One region of the Zoogloea oryzae genome, then DNA from elsewhere that is predicted to be linked to it. Evidence: predicted binding sites of a transcription regulator. Region 1 holds the regulator's gene; each other region holds the start of a gene.
What was found. The regulator sigma-54, encoded in region 1, starts transcription at its own class of promoters, with help from an activator protein. The targets are predictions, from matches to a motif close to TGGCACGCTTNCTGCTNA.
Positions count from the first base shown of each region.

Region 1 (4,152 bases):
GGTCAAGGTCGTCAAGAACAAGGTCGCGCCCCCGTTCCGCGAAACCCTGTTCGACATCCTGTACGGCGAAGGCACCTCCCGCGAGGGCGAGATCATCGACCTGGGCGTCCAGCACAAGTTCGTGGACAAGTCCGGCGCCTGGTACGCCTACAACGGCGAGAAGATCGGCCAGGGCAAGGACAACGCCCGCGAGTTTCTCAAGAGCAACCCGCACATCGCCCGCGAGATCGAAAACAAGATCCGCGTCGCCGTCGGGCTGCCCGAGATGGCCGTGATCGCGCCCGCCGCCCCCGCCGCGGCAGCCTGAGCGTCCCGGGCAGGAAGCACCGTCGTCCATGGCCACCAGTCTGCATGAGCGGGCCCTGCGCTGCCTGGCCCAGCGGGAACACTCCCGCGCCGAGCTGGCCCGCAAGCTGGGCACCCTTGGCAGCGTGGAAGAGGTGAGCGCCGAACTCGACCGTCTGGTCGAGCTTGGCCTCCTCTCCGACGCCCGCTTCGCCGATGCCTACGTGCGCGCCAAGGCGGCCCGCTTCGGCGCCTCGCGGCTCAAGAGCGAGCTCGCCCGGCGCGGCGTCGGCGCCGAGCAGATCGGCCTGGCCATTGCCGACAACTGTCCGGAAAGTGAATTCGAACGCGCCTGCGACATCCATCGCCGAAAATTCGCCGCAGCACCGGCAGACGCGCGAGAATGGGCGCGCCAGGCGCGTTTTCTTCAAGGTCGCGGTTTCTCGACCGAAATCATTCGTAGAGTCCTGAAAGAACACCCCGGCGATGAGCCTGCTTAAAGTCAGCAACCTGCGCAAGAAGTACAAGGCCCGCACCGTCGTCCACGACGTCTCCTTCGACGTCGGCAGTGGCGAGGTGGTCGGCCTGCTCGGCCCCAACGGCGCCGGCAAGACCACCTGCTTCTACATGATCGTCGGCCTCGTGGTCGCCGACGGCGGCGAGATCACCCTCGACGACCAGGTCCTGACCCATCGCCCGATCCACCAGCGCGCCCGCCTCGGCCTGTCCTACCTGCCCCAGGAGATGAGCGTCTTCCGCAAGCTCACCGTGGCCGAGAACATCCAGGCCGTGCTCGAACTGCAGAAGCTCACCAAGACCGAGATGGCCGAGCGCCTCGAGCAGCTCCTCGGCGAACTGGGCATCGAACACCTGCGCGACAACACCGCGATCTCCCTCTCCGGCGGCGAACGCCGGCGCTGCGAGATCGCCCGCGCCCTCGCCTCCGACCCGCGGCTGATCCTCCTCGACGAGCCCTTCGCCGGCGTCGACCCGATCGCCGTGATCGACATCCAGAAGATCATCCGCTTCCTCAAGGAAAAAGGGATCGGCGTGCTCATCACCGACCACAACGTCCGCGAAACCCTTGGCATCTGCGACCGCGCCTTCATCATCAATGCCGGCGAAGTGCTGGCCAGCGGCCGCCCTGAAGAGATCGTCCGGAATGAACAGGTCCGTCAGGTTTACCTCGGCGAGCACTTCCGGCTTTAAGGCATCATTGTTGTCATGAAGCCCAGCCTCCAGCTCAAACTCTCCCAGCATCTCGCGCTCACCCCGCAGCTGCAGCAGTCCATCAAGCTGCTACAGCTATCGACCCTCGAGCTCAACCAGGAGATCGAGAAGATCCTCCTCGAGAACCCGATGATCGAGCGGGACGAGCCGGAGTCGAACCTCGGCTCCAGCCGTCTCGAAGCCCCTGGCCCGGCCGCCCCCGCCGGCAGCGAGGCCGCCCAGGAGCGCGAGCAGGAGCAGGCCCGCGAATCCGACCAGCGCGAACGCGACACCGACCGGGAGTTCGACTTCGCCGAAGGCGGCGACTGGCAGGGCTCCGGCAGCGGCTCGCGGGACGATGACGACGACAACGATTTCCAGGATCTCCAGGCCACGGTCACCACCCTGCGCGACCACCTGGACGCCCAGATCGCCCTCACCCAGCTGTCCGACCGCGACCGGGCCCTCACCCGCTTCATGATCGAGGCCCTCGACGACGACGGCTACCTCAGCCAGGCCCTGGAAGACCTCCTGCCGCTGCTGCCGCCCGAACTCGAAGTGGATCTGGACGACCTCACGATCGCCCTGCGCCACATCCAGAGCCTCGACCCCTGCGGGATCGGCGCCGCCGACATCGGCGAATGCCTCGGCCTGCAGCTGCGCGCCCTGCCGCCCAGCCGCGAACGCGAGCTGGCGCTGGCCATCGTCGCCGAACACCTCGAGCTCCTCGCCGCCCGCGACTACCTCAAGCTCAAGCGCGCGCTGCGCTGCACCGACGACGAGCTGCGCGAAGCCCACGCCCTGATCCTCGACCTCAACCCCCGGCCCGGCGCCCGCTTCGCCCAGTCCGACATCCGCTACGTGGTGCCGGATGTCATCGTCCGCAAGGTGCGCAACACCTGGGTTGTGAACCTCAACCCGGACGCGATGCCCAAGCTGCGCATCAACCAGCTTTATGCCCAGATCCTGCGGGACAACCGCGGCGCCAGTGGCTCCCTGTCCAATCACCTGCAGGAAGCCCGCTGGCTCATCAAGAACGTTCAACAGCGCTTCGACACCATCCAGCGTGTGTCGCAAGCGATCGTTGACCGGCAGCGTCAGTTCTTCGATTATGGCGATGTGGCGATGCGCCCTCTGACACTGCGTGAAATCGCCGAACAGTTGGAATTGCACGAGTCCACCGTCTCGCGGGTGACCACCCAGAAGTACATGGCCACACCAAGAGGCATTTTCGAGTTCAAACATTTTTTCGGCAGTCACGTCGCCACCGACACCGGTGGGGCGGCTTCCTCGACGGCGATTCGGGCGCTGATTCGCCAGCTGGTAGCCGCGGAAGACAAGAAGAAACCCTTGTCCGACGCCAAGATTGCCGAGTTGTTGGGCCAGCAGGGTATCGTCGTGGCACGCAGGACCATCGCAAAGTACCGCGAGTCCCTCGATATCCCGCCGGTCAGTCTGCGCAAAACCATCTGACAGAAAGGTAAGAACCATGAACCTCAACATCACGGGGCATCACGTCGAAGTTACGCCGGCCATCCGCGAATACGTTTCCTCCAAGCTCGATCGCGTGATCCGTCATTTCGACAACGTCACCAGCGTCGGCGTGATCCTCTCGGTGGAAAAGCTGCGTCAGAAGGCCGAAGTCACCGTTCACGTGCGTGGCAAGGACATCCACGTCGAGAGCGAGGATGCCGACATGTATGCCGCCATCGACGCCCTGACCGACAAGCTCGACCGCCAGGTTCTGAAGTACAAGGACAAGGCCTCCGACCACGGCCATGACTCCCTGAAGCAGCACCTCGCCGAATCCTGATCTTCGGCCCCAAGTAATCCCCTTCTCCCCGGGACCGTTGTGGCTATAATGCGCCCCAACTGACACAACGGCCCCGGCGGCCTCCGCCCCCGGATTTTCCAGATTCGTTCCCGGAAACCTGTCCCGGTCCAGCCGCGTACAGGAACATCCCGCCCATGAACCTCATCGCCAAACTTCTGCCTCCGGCCAATGTGGTCGTCGGCCTCGAGGCGAGCAGCAAGAAGCGCGCTTTCGAGCAAGCCGGCCTGCTGTTCGAGAACAATCACGGCATCGCCCGGAGCACCGTCTTCGACAGCCTGTTTGCCCGCGAGAAGCTCGGTTCGACCGGTCTCGGGCAGGGCATCGCGATCCCCCACGGACGCATCAAGGGCCTGAAGGACGCACTGGGTGCGTTCATGCGCCTCGCCGAGCCGGTCCCCTTCGACGCCCCCGACGGTCGTCCGGTGTCGATGCTGTTCGTGCTGCTGGTGCCCGAACAGGCCAACGAACACCACCTGCAGCTCCTCTCCGAACTCGCCCAGATGTTCAGCGATCGCAGCTTCCGCGATCAGCTCCTGGCCGCCCCGGACGCCCTCGCGGCGCACTCCCTCTTCGCCCAGTGGGGCAGCGATGCGCCAGACAACAGTAGCGCGGCTGTTTGACGACAACCTCGACCGCCTGAGGCTGCGCCACATCTGCGGCAGCCTCGACACCCGCATCTCGGTCTCCGAAGACCGCATCTGGCCCGCCGACATGGTCGGCCACCTCAACCTGATCCACCCCGACCGCCTGCAGATCCTCGGCTCGTCCGAGCTCGCCTGGGCCCGCCGCCAGACCCGCGACAAGGTGATCCACCATGTCCGCGA
Region 1 is NZ_BSPX01000024.1:31,559-35,710, forward strand. Features, by position in the region: gene recA (recombinase RecA) at 1-307, shown strand, start outside; gene recX (recombination regulator RecX) at 336-785, shown strand; gene lptB (LPS export ABC transporter ATP-binding protein) at 772-1,494, shown strand; gene QQK25_RS09715 (RNA polymerase factor sigma-54) at 1,510-2,967, shown strand; gene hpf (ribosome hibernation-promoting factor, HPF/YfiA family) at 2,984-3,307, shown strand; gene ptsN (PTS IIA-like nitrogen regulatory protein PtsN) at 3,463-3,948, shown strand; gene hprK (HPr(Ser) kinase/phosphatase) at 3,917-4,152, shown strand, end outside.

Region 2 (4,152 bases), on a different contig from region 1:
GGGGCTGTGCAGGCCGGTGGCCGGGTCGATCTCGGGCGGGAAGCCGCCATCCAGGCTGGTGTAGACATCCCACTTGTTGGCCTGAGCCGTCTTAACGAAGTACAGCGACTGGGTGTGCGGGTTGCCCAGGGAGTCGTACACCGTCTGGGACGTGGTGCTGGTGTAGCTGGCCGGGTCGGTGATGCTGAAGCCGCCGGTGTTGGCGGTGGCAGCAAAGGTGGGAATGCCGAGGGTGGTGCCGGCGAGCGTGCCGGAGCCGTCGGACACGACGATCTTCGACGTACCGCCGGCCGTGGCCGAGCTGAAGGTGATGGCGTCGGAGGGGTTGGTGCCGACGACGACCTTGCCCCGGAGGCCGGAGGAGCCCGCGCCGGTAGCATCCACCGCGGCCTGCAGCGCAGTGGCCAGAACGGCCGCCGTGGCGTAGGTGCCGGCCGGCACGGAGACGGCAACCGCCGAGCCACCATCGACCGCGATGTTCATGACCGACGCCGGAATGGTGAGCGGATAAGCAGGGACGACCGTGCCCGTGAGGCTGGCGTAGGTGGCGTTGCTGCCGCTCACCGACATGATGGCGGTCGCGGTCGGCGCCAGTTTCAGCTGCATGGCGGCGTTGCCGCTCACGTCCAGGCTGGAGAGCCGGCCGCCGTGGGTCGAGTTGAGGGTGATGATGCCGCTGCTGTCGCTGGAGGCGGTGACCCGGCCCTTGAGGGTGGTCTGGTCGATGGCGGTCTGGATGGCGGCGACCAGCGAGCTGGTGTCGGTGTAGGTGCTGGCGGCGATCTTGGCGGTGGCGGTGGTCTCGCCATCGACGGTGATCGTCAGGTCGTTGTTGGCGGCGGTGAAGCTCAGCGGCGCGGACGACGAGACGGGCGTGCTCGTGCCCTTCAGGAGCGCCTGGGTGAGCGACTTGGGCGACCCGGAGCGGGAATCCAGATTGACGGTGTAGCCCGCGTCGGTGGTGGCTTTCGGATCGGCGTCGCCGAAGCTCAGCTGGATCTCGCCGCCCACGCCGGAGGGCAGGCCCTTGGCGTCGTAGGTGTTGCCGGTGAGGCGCAGGCCGCTGGAATTGACCACGTAGCCTTCCTTGTCCACATGGAACTGGCCGTTGCGGCTGTAGGTGATGGTGCCGGCGTCGCTCATCCGGAAGAAGCCGGCGCCATTGACCGCCAGATCCAGCGTGTTGCTGCTGGTGGAGATGTTGCCCTGGGTGAATTGCTGGGACACCTTGTTCACCGACGCGCCGATACCCACCTGGGTGGCGCTGCCGGCCGACAGCGACGCAGCGAAGACGTCCGCAAACTGGGCCGAGGCTTCCTTGAAGCCGACGGTGCCCGAGTTGGACACGTTGTTGCTGATGGCGTCGAGGGCCTTGGAGGCGATGGAAAGACCGCTCAAACCTTGCTGGAATGCCATTTTCTGTCTCCGCTTAGAGAATCTGCTTGATGTCGGCGAGGCTCACCAGACCGCTGCCCACGTCGAGGGACACGCTGCCGCTGCTGGTACGCAGGACGCTGTTCACCGTGGAGATCTGGAGCGCGACGGGCTTCAGGGTGGTGTCACCCCGGGTCGCGGCCACGCTGATGGTGTAGTTGCCGCTGGCGGCCTGGGCGCCATTGGTGGTGAGGCCGTCCCACGAGAAGTTGTGCACGCCGGCATCCGCATCGCCCAGTTCGAGCTTGCGCACTTCGAGGCCGTTGGCATCCTTGATCGTCACCGTCACCTTGTCCGCCGCGCTGGGCAGCTCGAAGCCGCCGTAGGTCTTGCTGCCGCTGGTCAGGCTGAGGCTGTTGCCAGCGACCATCACGCCCTTGCCGACCAGCGCCGCGGCCTGCAGCACTTCGCTGGACTGGCTGTTCTGGAGCATCGAGGCGAGGGTGGTGTTGAGCTTGTCGAGACCATTGACCGTCTCGATCTGGGCCATCTGGGAGGTCATCTGGGCGTTGTCGACGGGGTTGAGCGGGTCCTGGTTCTTGAGCTGCTCGGTGAGCAGCTTGAGGAAGCGGCTCTGGGCGGCGTCGGTCTTGGACGCGGAGGAGCTGGAACCCTTCTGCAGCGCGGCGATGACGTCGGCGGACGTCGTGGAGCCGGTGGAATTGACGGTGCTCATGATTGTTCAGCTTTCGGTGTCTGGTTACTGGCCGATGGCGAGGGTCTTTTCCATCAGGCTCTTGGCCGTGCCCATCATGTCGGCGTTGGTCTGATAGGCGCGGGACGCGGAGATCATGTTGGTCATCTCCTCGACCACATTCACGTTGGGCATCGTCACGTAGCCCTCGGGATTGGCGGCGGGGTTCTTCGGGTCGTACACCATGCGCATCGGCGCGGCGCTCTCGACCACCTGGGTCACCCGCACGCCCTGGGCAGCCACGCCGGCACCGGGCATCGGGGTGGCGGCAAACACCACCTGCTTGGCCTTGTAGGGCTGGCCGTCGGCGCCCACCACGCTGTCGGCGTTGGCCAGGTTGCTGGCGGTGGTGTTGAGGCGCATCGACTGGGCATGGAGCGCCGAACCGGCCACCTGGAAGACGTTGAGCATGCTCATGGCGATCTCCTTACTGACCCTGGACGGCCATCTGCATGGAGCGCAGCAGGCCGTTGATGAAGGTCACGCTGGCCTGGTACTGCACCGAGTTCTCGGCGAAGGCGGCGCGCTCGGTGTCCATATTGACCGTGTTGCCATCCACCGCGCCCTGCTCTTCGGTGCGGTACTTGAGGCTGGCTTCCAGCGGGCTGGCGGCACCGCCGGCGATGTGGCGCTTGGCGGTGGTCTTGAGGGGCAGGCCGCTGGTCGCGCCGCCGAGGGCACCCGCCAGGGCTTCGCGGAAATCCACGTCGCGGGCCTTGAAGTTGGGCGTGTCGGCGTTGGCGATGTTGGAGGCGATCACCTGCTGGCGGTAGGCACGGGCGTTCAGTGCGGTCTGGTGGAAGCGCAGCGTTTCGTCCAGTCGGTTCGTCATCTCTGCCAAGTCCTCAAGTTTGTCGCCGTGTCCGCCGTAAGTTTTCGCAGACTGGCTGGCAGCTACACCTTTGCAGCTTCCGTGCCAGTCATCTTATGAGCCGCCCGGCCCCGTCGATGGGCCGAACAGGCGGCAATTCGCGCCCCAATTCCCATCCCTGCCTCCGGGTTTTGCCTCCCCGCCCCTGCCGCTGCGGCAAAGTTTGCCGGCACCTGCCGCCTCACCGGCACGCCTGCCGGCCTGCCCGAATAGGGCCGGGAAAGCGTCTCTGTTTCTGCCGCCGGAGCAGGCGCCCACATGTTCCAATGGCGTCATCGATTTTCTCCACGCCCGCGCCGTGACCCGCCTGATTCCCCTCCTCCTCGTGCTTCTCTGCCTCGCCACGCCGGCCTTCGCCCGCCAGGACGCCGCACCGGTGCGCGCCGAGGTGGGCCGCTTCCTGGCCACGCAGACCCGCAGCCTGTCGGGCGAGGTGAGCATCCAGGTGGGCGAGTTCAGCGCCGACAACCAGCTTGCGCCCTGCCTGCAGCTCGAAGCCTTCCTGCCGCCCAACGGCCGCGCCTGGGGGCGGATCTCGGTGGGCGTGCGCTGTCTGGCGCCAGTGAGCTGGTCGGCGTGGGTGCCGGCCGACGTGCGCGTGAAGGGCCCATACGTGGTCACCAACGGGCCGCTGGCTGCCGGCCAGATCGTCAGCCCCGGCGACCTGCGCGTCGAATCCGGCGAACTCACCGCGATGGCCGCCGACCTGATCACCGACCCGACCCAGGCCATCGGCCAGGCGGCCCGGATCAGCCTCGGCGCGGGGCGTCCGCTGGCCGCCAGCCACCTGCGCCAGCAGCCGGCAGTGATGCAGGGCCAGCCGGTCAAGGTCGTCTCCGGCGGCGCCGGATTCCAGGTGGCCAACGACGGCGTGGCCCTCAGTTCGGCCGCCAACGGCCAGGCCGCCCAGGTGCGCCTGTCGAACGGACAGGTCGTGCGGGGCATCGCCCGCAGCGGAGGCGTAGTCGAAATCACGCTGCCATGAAACCGCCCCCATCCCGAAGGACTCCAATGGGTTAAAGTTTCATCTCCACGAGTCGTATACCCAGTCGACTTATGGATGAAAGGGCAATGCCGTGAAGATCGATAACTCTGTCAAAGCGACCAGCAATCTGCCGTCCGGCGAAGGCCGCGCACGTGCTGCCAAGGAATC
Region 2 is NZ_BSPX01000038.1:36,033-40,184, forward strand. Features, by position in the region: gene QQK25_RS13245 (flagellar hook protein FlgE) at 1-1,416, opposite strand, end outside; gene QQK25_RS13250 (flagellar hook assembly protein FlgD) at 1,430-2,110, opposite strand; gene flgC (flagellar basal body rod protein FlgC) at 2,135-2,545, opposite strand; gene flgB (flagellar basal body rod protein FlgB) at 2,556-2,960, opposite strand; gene flgA (flagellar basal body P-ring formation chaperone FlgA) at 3,298-3,984, shown strand; gene flgM (flagellar biosynthesis anti-sigma factor FlgM) at 4,076-4,152, shown strand, end outside.
Region 2: a site for sigma-54 is predicted at 3,030-3,047, ahead of flgB (flagellar basal body rod protein FlgB). Genes of this name have one in related genera too.

Region 3 (4,152 bases), on a different contig from region 1:
AGGCGGCCCCGGTGGTCGTGGAAGGCGGCGGCTTCGCGCACGCCGGGCGGCAGGGCCGGGACGATGGCGTCCCACGGCCCGGCGCCCTCGATGCGTCCATCGACGATCCACAGGCCACCGTCGTCGAAATATTGCCAGGCGGCCGGGTCGGCCTCCGGCCCCGGATCGGACAGGAAGTGCAGCACCTGCCCGCGCACCAGGACATGCTGCGCGGCCATCATTGGGGCCTCGGCAGCGACGACAGGGGCGGCACGTCGGGCCCCGGGTGGGTGGCGTGGCCGATAGCCATGCGGGTTTCGCGCACCTGGAGGATCTGCGCCGCCACCGACGCCGCGATGGCCGCCGGATGCTTGCCCTCGATGCCGGGGATGCCGATGGGGCAGGTAAGGTCGTCGAGGCGCTCCGGGTGGAGGCCGCGATGGATCAGCTGCCGGCTGATGGCCTCCCGTTTGGATTCGGAGCCGATGAGGCCCAGGAAGGCGAAATCCTCGCGCAGGCAGGCGGCCTCGCAGAGTTCAAGGTCGAGGGCGTGGCTGTGGGTCATCACCAGAAGGTAGGCGCCCGGCGGGGCGGTGGCGATCTGGGTGGTGGGCTGGTCGGTGACGAGCGGGCGGACATTGTCGGCCTGGGGGCCCGCCGCCTCGAACAGCTCGGCCCGACCATCCACCCAGGTGATCTGGGTGCCCAGCGGCGTGAGGGCGCGCACCACAGCCGAGCCCACGTGGCCGGCGCCGAACACATAGACCGGAAACGGATCGCCCCCCAGCTGCTGGCTGAAGCACCAGTGCTCGCCGTGGGTGGTGAGGTGGGCAAAATCCGGCCCGCTACCCGCAAGCCGCGGGTCGCTCAGTGTCCAGCCGGATGCGCCGTCGGTGTCGGAGAGCCGGCGGCGCAAGCCCATGCCGGCCTCGACCGCCGAGGCACGCACCTGCCATTCGGGCTGCGTGGCGGTGTCGATGCGTTCTGCCGCCAGCCACACGATGCCGCCACAGGCCTGGCCCATGGTCGGGCCGAGAGCAAAGCGCAGCAGGCGGGGCGGGCCGCCCACTTCGAGCAACGCATCAGCGGCGCTGGTGGCGAGCCATTCGAGCTGCCCGCCGCCAACGCTGCCCAGCTTGTCGCCCGGCGTGACCAGCATGGTCGTGCCGGCTTCGCGGGGCGTGGAGCCGACGGTGTGGACGATCGTGAGCAGCACGGCAGAATCGCCGGCGGCGAGGGTTCTGACCAGAGCGGGTAGCCAGTCGATCATGCGGATGGGGTCTCCGGACGAGCAGGGGCGGCGCGCATCAAGGCCGGCAGGGGCAGGACAACCGTCCCCGCATCCGGGCGTGCCGTGTCTCCCACGGTACCACAGGCCACCCCGGCCGACGGGTCGTCCGCCGGGGACATGCAATCACCCCTTGACGAAGCTCAGGATTAAGCTAGAATTCACGCCCTTCTGCGCTCCTCGTCAAACAGGTTGCTGCAGTGCCTTGGTGGTGAAATTGGTAGACACGCTATCTTGAGGGGGTAGTGGCGAAAGCCGTGCGAGTTCGAGTCTCGCCCAAGGCACCATTAGATGTTCCGCAGTGTTCCGAATCAGGCCGGCAAACCCAGCAAAATCAAGGGTTCCGGCCTTTTTTGCGTCCGCCGTCGCTCCTTGCCGGCGTGATGGCCGCGGCCTAGGATCTCGACGCAGATCTTGCCATCCTTCCTCCATGCATCCCGTCGCCCAGTCCATCGTCACCGCGCTTGCCGCCCATGCCGACCCTGCCCGTGCGGAGGGAATGGTGGCTTACATGCGCGGTCAGTTTGCGTTCTTCGGCATTCAGACGCCCGTGCGGCGGGCGTTGACGCGGCCGTTCATCCGCGAGGCTCGGCCGGCGGATGAGCTCTTTGCGATCGCGGCCGACCTGTGGGCGCAGTCGGAGCGGGAGTGTCAGTACGTGGGCAGTGATCTGCTCGCACGTCAGTGGCGGGCGCTGGGGGCCGCCGACGTGCCGGCGCTGATCGAGCTCGCCCGCGGCAAGGCCTGGTGGGACACCGTGGATGTGCTGGCCGGGGTGGTGGGCGACGTGCTGCGCCCGCTGCCGGCCGAGGCGGCGCGGCAGATGGACGCGGCGGTGGTGCACCCGGACAAATGGGTGCGGCGCATCGCGATGCTCCACCAGCTTGGCTGGCGCGGCGACACCGATGTGACGCGGCTGTTCGGCTATGCGCTGCGGCTGGCGCCCGAGACTGACTTCTTCATCCGCAAGGCCATCGGCTGGGCGCTGCGCGACTACGCCCGGCACGATCCGGCGGCGGTGGGGGATTTCCTCGCCCGCCACGCAACCAAGCTGTCTCCCCTCACCCGGCGGGAGGCCGGCAAGCACCTTCCGCCGGGCTGACGGCGGGCGCGGTTCCGCGCTTGCTCCGCGTCCATTTTCCACCGGTTCTGCGTCCCGCTTTGGTGCGCCGCAGCAGGCGTGCGCCGTGTTGTGGTGCATTAATCTTTGTTTCTCTGTGGTTAAAGCCCGCTAAATCGGGCTTTGCTGTCGTGGCACGTCTCATGCTTCATGTAGTGAAAAATTTATTCACTTCATGCAATGGAGGTACAGCCATGCAATGCCAGCAGAGAACGGTCGTACGGTGCGCCCCGGCGCCGCTTCGTGGAGGACGCTCCCATGAAGCTCATTAGCGCAATCATCAAGCCCTTCAAGCTCGACGAGGTCCGCGAGGCCCTCAACGTGGTGGGCGTGCACGGCCTCACCGTCACCGAGGTGAAGGGCTTCGGCCGCCAGAAGGGCCACACCGAGCTCTACCGGGGCGCCGAGTACGTGGTGGATTTCCTGCCCAAGGTGAAGCTGGAGATGGCGGTGCCCGACGAGCGGGTGGAGGACGCCATCGGCGCCATCGAGAAGTCCGCATCCACCGGCAAGATCGGCGACGGAAAAATCTTCGTCTTCGATCTGGAAAAAGCCATCCGCATCCGTACCGGCGAGTCCGGCAACGAAGCCCTGTAAGGAGAGAAGACGATGAAACGCTTGCTCATCAGTGCATCCCCCTTGCTGGGGATGCTCATTGCCGTACCCGGTTTTGCCGAGGACGCGGCGCCTGCCGCCGCGGCGGTGGCGGATGTGGCGGCCCAAGCGGCCGCTGCGGCGCCGGTGCCCAACAAGGGCGACACGGCCTGGCTGATCACCGCCACGCTGCTGGTGGTGATGATGGCCGCGCCGGGCCTCGGCCTGTTCTACGGCGGCATGGTGCGTGCCAAGAACATGCTGTCGGTGCTCATGCAGACGCTGGTGGTGTTCTGTCTGCTCGGGGTGTTGTGGGCGGTGTATGGCTACAGCCTAGCCTTCACCGACGGCAACGCCTTCATCGGTGGTTTCGACAAGCTCTTCATGAAGGGTGTGACGCCGGAATCGGTGGTGGCCACCTTCAGCAAGGGCGTGGTGCTGCCGGAGTACATCTTCGCGGCCTTCGAGCTGACCTTCGCGGCGATCACCCCGGCGCTGATCATCGGCGGCTTCGCCGAGCGCATCAAGTTCTCGGCGGTGCTGATCTTCATGGTGATCTGGTTCACCTTCTCCTACATCCCGATGGCCCACATGGTGTGGTACTGGGCCGGCCCGGATGCCTACACCTCGGCCGAGGCCGCGGAGAAGGCGGGCGCAGTGGCAGGCTTCCTGTTCGGCAAGGGCGCGCTGGATTTCGCGGGCGGCACGGTGGTGCATATCAACGCCGGTGTGGCGGCGCTGGTTGGCGCCTTCATGATCGGCCCGCGCCTGGGCTATCGCCGCGAGTCGATGGCCCCCCACAGCCTCACCATGACCATGGTTGGCGCGTCGCTGCTGTTCGTGGGCTGGTTCGGCTTCAACGTGGGTTCGTCGCTGGAAGCGGGCGCCACTGCGGGCCTCGCCTTCTTCAACACGCTGGTGGCCACCTGTGCGGCAACCGTCGCCTGGACGGTGATCGAGGCCGTGCTGAAGGGCAAGCCGTCGATGCTCGGGGCGGTGTCTGGCGCCATCGCCGGCCTGGTGGTGATCACCCCGGCCTGCGGTCTGGTCGGCCCGATGGGCGCCATCGTGATGGGGCTGCTGGGTGGCGTGGTGTGCTACTGGGGCGTCAATGGCCTCAAGCGCATGCTGGGCGTGGATGACACCCTCGACGTGTTCGGCGTACATGGCG
Region 3 is NZ_BSPX01000044.1:4,646-8,797, reverse strand. Features, by position in the region: gene guaD (guanine deaminase) at 1-218, opposite strand, end outside; gene xdhC (xanthine dehydrogenase accessory protein XdhC) at 218-1,249, opposite strand; tRNA gene QQK25_RS14350 (tRNA-Leu) at 1,470-1,554, shown strand; gene QQK25_RS14345 (DNA alkylation repair protein) at 1,698-2,369, shown strand; gene QQK25_RS14340 (P-II family nitrogen regulator) at 2,646-2,984, shown strand; gene QQK25_RS14335 (ammonium transporter) at 2,997-4,152, shown strand, end outside.
Region 3: a site for sigma-54 is predicted at 2,520-2,537, ahead of QQK25_RS14340 (P-II family nitrogen regulator). Genes of this name have one in related genera too.

Region 4 (4,152 bases), on a different contig from region 1:
CCGGGCTACGAATCCATCCTCACCCCGGAAGCCCTCGAATTCGTCGCCAAGCTGCACCGCGCCTTCGAGCCCCGCCGCCAGGAACTCCTGAAGGCCCGTGTCGAACGTCAGGCCCGCATCGACGCTGGCGAAATGCCCGACTTCCTGCCCGAGACCAAGCACATCCGCGAAGGCGACTGGAAGGTTGCCCCGCTGCCCAAGGCCCTTGAGCGCCGTCGCACCGAGATCACCGGCCCGGTCGAAGCCAAGATGATCATCAACGCCTTCAACTCGGGCGCTGATTCCTACATGACCGACTTCGAGGACTCCAACAGCCCGAAGTGGGAAAACCAGATCCAGGGCCAGATCAACATCTACCAGGCCATCCGCCGCGAGCTGTCGTTCAAGAACGAAGCCGGCAAGGAATACAAGCTGAACGACAAGATCGCCACCCTGCAGATCCGTCCGCGCGGCTGGCACCTGGATGAAAAGCACGTCACCGTCGACGGTCAGCGCGTCTCCGGCGGCATCTTCGACTTCGGTCTGGTGTTCTTCCACAACGCCAAGGAACAGATCGCCCGCGGCGCCGGCCCCTTCTTCTACCTGCCGAAGATGGAAAGCCACCTGGAAGCCCGCCTGTGGAACGACATCTTCGTGATGGCCCAGGACCACATCGGCCTGCCGCAAGGCACCATCAAGGCCACCGTGCTGATCGAGACCATCCTCGCCACCTTCGAGATGGAAGAAATCCTGTACGAGCTGCGCAACCACTCCGCCGGCCTCAATGCCGGCCGCTGGGACTACATCTTCTCGTGCATCAAGAAGTTCAAGAAGAACAAGGATTTCTGCCTGGCCCAGCGCAGCGCCATCACCATGGAAGTGCCCTTCATGCGCGGCTACGCCCTGGCCCTGGTGCAGGCCTGCCACAAGCGCGGCGCCCCGGCGATGGGCGGCATGTCCGCGCTGATCCCGATCAAGAATGATCCGGAAGCCAACGAAAAGGCCCTGGCCGGCATCCGTCACGACAAGACCCGCGACGCCAACGACGGCTTCGACGGCGGCTGGGTGGCTCACCCGGGCCTCGTCGCCATCGCCGCCGAAGAGTTCCAGAAGGTGCTCGGCGACAAGCCCAACCAGTGGGAAAAGCAGGTCGAAGGCAAGTTCGGCCCCGAGCAGTGGCTGGACTTTCGCCCGACCACCCCGATCACCGAAGCGGGCCTGCGCAACAACATCAACGTCGGCATCCACTACCTGGGCTCCTGGCTCGCCGGCAACGGCTGCGTGCCCATCCACAACCTGATGGAAGATGCCGCCACCGCCGAAATCTCCCGCTCCCAGGTGTGGCAGTGGGTGGTCAGCCCGAAGGGCATCCTGGACGACGGCCGCAAGGTCACCGTCGAGATGGTCCGTCCGATGATCGCCGAGGAACTCGCCAAGGTGAAGGCCACCGTCACCGCCCAGGGCGAGGACACCGCCAGCTACGACCAGGCCGCGGTCATCTTCGACAAGATGTCCCTGACCCCGGAATACCCGGAATTCCTGACCCTTCCGCTGTACGAAGCGATGGAATGATCGGTCGGCGGCCAGCCTGCTGAATCAGACGGCGCCTGGGGAAATCCGGCGCCGTTTTTCATTTCCGGCGAAATCCGCGGCTTCCCGGCGAAAAACGCTGGGCATACGCACGCTCGCCGCCAGCGCCGCCCCATCACATGCCATGCGGCTCGAAAAATTGCCAGGAAGCACATCATCACTTGATCTACGTTTTCACCATCGGGGCGTGAAAATTTCCACAAAATACCGTCGAAATTTTTTACAGTTGTTTTAGAAACCGAATTTCATACAAAAGATTCCCCTTTATTTGCATAAACTTACAAATAGGGCACAAATATTGCTATCCGTCAGGCGTTTTCCAATTTTCCGGACCTAACGCCATGAAATCCGCCCAGAAAAAGATCATCGGCGCAGCACTTCTCAGCCTTGCACTGCCGCTGACTGCCCAGGCCACGGGAACCCTCCAGAACGATTACGTTCTGGCCGGTGTCAGCGACTACGGCACCCTCGGCTCCAACAAGACGGTCTCTCCGGGCATCCTGTTCGACCCGACCGGCTCCAGCATCTACGGCATCAACGATTTCCTGACGCCGGGCACCCCGCTCGAAGGCTTCTTCATCACCTCTTCGGCCGGCAACTACCAGAGCAACAACACCGGGCACGGCTCGAACTCCTTCGTCGGCTTCACCATCGACCAGATCTCCTCCACCGTCGTGAGCGCCAGCGCCAGCTCCCTCGACGGCGTGCTGGGCGTGAGCAACCTGTACTCGCTCACCACCATCGGCGGCCGTTCTGCGATCGAGATCACCACCACGCTGACCAACAACACCGCCAGCGTCCTCACCAGCCTGAACTTCCTGCGTACGCTCGATCCCGATCCGGACGTCAACGCCTACAGCGTGTACGACACCACCAACGTCACCCTGTCCGACGATCAGGCCTGCGCCACGGGCGCCCGCACCGGCCAGACGATCTGCGCCTTCACCGCCGCCACCTACCGCCACAAGGCCGGCGTCAGCGCCAGTTGGGCCACCAACCCCGCCACCTACCTGGCCGGCACCAACAGCGGCAACGGCGACTACACGATCGGTATCGGCTTTGACCTGGGCGATCTGGCTGCCGGCGACAGCCTGACGCTCACCTACGGCTATGCCCTCGGCGAGACCCTCGACATCGCCTCCGGGGGCAGCACGGGCGGCGGCGCCATCCCCGAACCGAGCTCGCCTCTGCTGATCGCCACCGGCCTGCTGGGGCTCGCGGCCATCCGCCGCTTCAAGCGCAAGCAGCGCTGAGCATTGCCGGGCCCGGAATCCCGGGCCTCGCACAATAAAAAACGGCACCCGCGCAGGGTGCCGTTTTCATTTTTCAGGATCGTAATCGCAGCGCCTGTCCCGCCTCGCCGCCATCAACCGCCCGCCAGTGCCTCCACGGTGGCCACATCGACGCCGGTGAGCCGCACCCGCTTGGTCCGGGACGTATCGCCGCTTACCAGCTCGACGGCCGACCTGGGCACGCCGCAGGTCTTGGCCAGAAAGGCGATCAGCGCCGCGTTGGCCTTGCCATCCACCGGCGGCGCAGCCAGGCGGATCTTCAGCGCCTCACCGTGCAGGCCGGCAATCTCCGTCTTCTTCGCGCCGGGCTGGATGTGCAGGCTCAGGACGAGACTGCCATCCGCCGCCCGGTTGAGCCAGTCCATGCCTCAGGCCAGCCCGAGCAGCATGTACTTGCCCATCGCCAGCGCGTTCTGCGCCAGCTGGAGGACCAGCAGCAGCGCGATCGGGCTCAGATCCACCCCGCCGATCGACGGAATGATGCGCCGAAAGGGCCGCAGGAAAGGCTCGGCCATCGCGTAGATGATGCCGGCCAGCGGCGCGTGGGGATTGACCCACGAAAAGATCGCCGACATCAGCACCACCCCCATCAGCAGATAGAGCCCGACCTTGACCGTCTCGAGCAGCCCAACACCCCACATGGCCACCAGGAGCCCGACGGGATCGGCCCCCTCGATGGCCCCGCGCAGCGCCAGGGCAATGAACACCACCAGCACCTGCACCACCCACGCCGGCAGCAGGCTCGCCAGATCGAGCCCCTTGAGCCCGGGGATGAAGCGGCGCAGCGGAATCACCAGCCAGTCGGTGGTCGCCACCACGAACTGGCCGATCGGGTTGCGGAAGGAGATGCGCTGCCACTGCATCACGAAGCGCGCCAGGAGCACGCCGGAGAGAAGCCCGCCGAGGGTGTCGACGAGGGTGAGGAGGAGGCTGCCGAGCATGGCGTTCCTCCTCAGTCGCGGCCGAGCTGGTCGCCCAGCTCAAGCCCGCGGGCTTCGGCGGCCTTGACCGCGCGCTCGACGATGGCCGGGAAACCGTCCGCCGCAAAGGATTTGAGCGCCGCCTCGGTGGTGCCACCCTTGGAGGTGACCCGCTCGCGCAGCACGCCCGGGGATTCGTCGCTGCCGGCCGCCAGCTTGGCCGCGCCGAGCACGGTGTCGATGGCCAGCTTGCGGGCGGTGGTTGCGTCGAAGCCGATGGCCTCGCCGGAAGCCTGCAGGCACTCGATGAAGTGGAACACGTAGGCCGGGCCACTGCCCGAGATCGCCGTCACGCCATCGATCTGTGCTTC
Region 4 is NZ_BSPX01000023.1:43,548-47,699, forward strand. Features, by position in the region: gene aceB (malate synthase A) at 1-1,551, shown strand, start outside; gene QQK25_RS09465 (PEP-CTERM sorting domain-containing protein) at 1,911-2,822, shown strand; gene QQK25_RS09470 (DUF167 domain-containing protein) at 2,936-3,226, opposite strand; gene QQK25_RS09475 (YggT family protein) at 3,230-3,802, opposite strand; gene proC (pyrroline-5-carboxylate reductase) at 3,814-4,152, opposite strand, start outside.
Region 4: a site for sigma-54 is predicted at 1,857-1,874, ahead of QQK25_RS09465 (PEP-CTERM sorting domain-containing protein). Genes of this name have one in related genera too.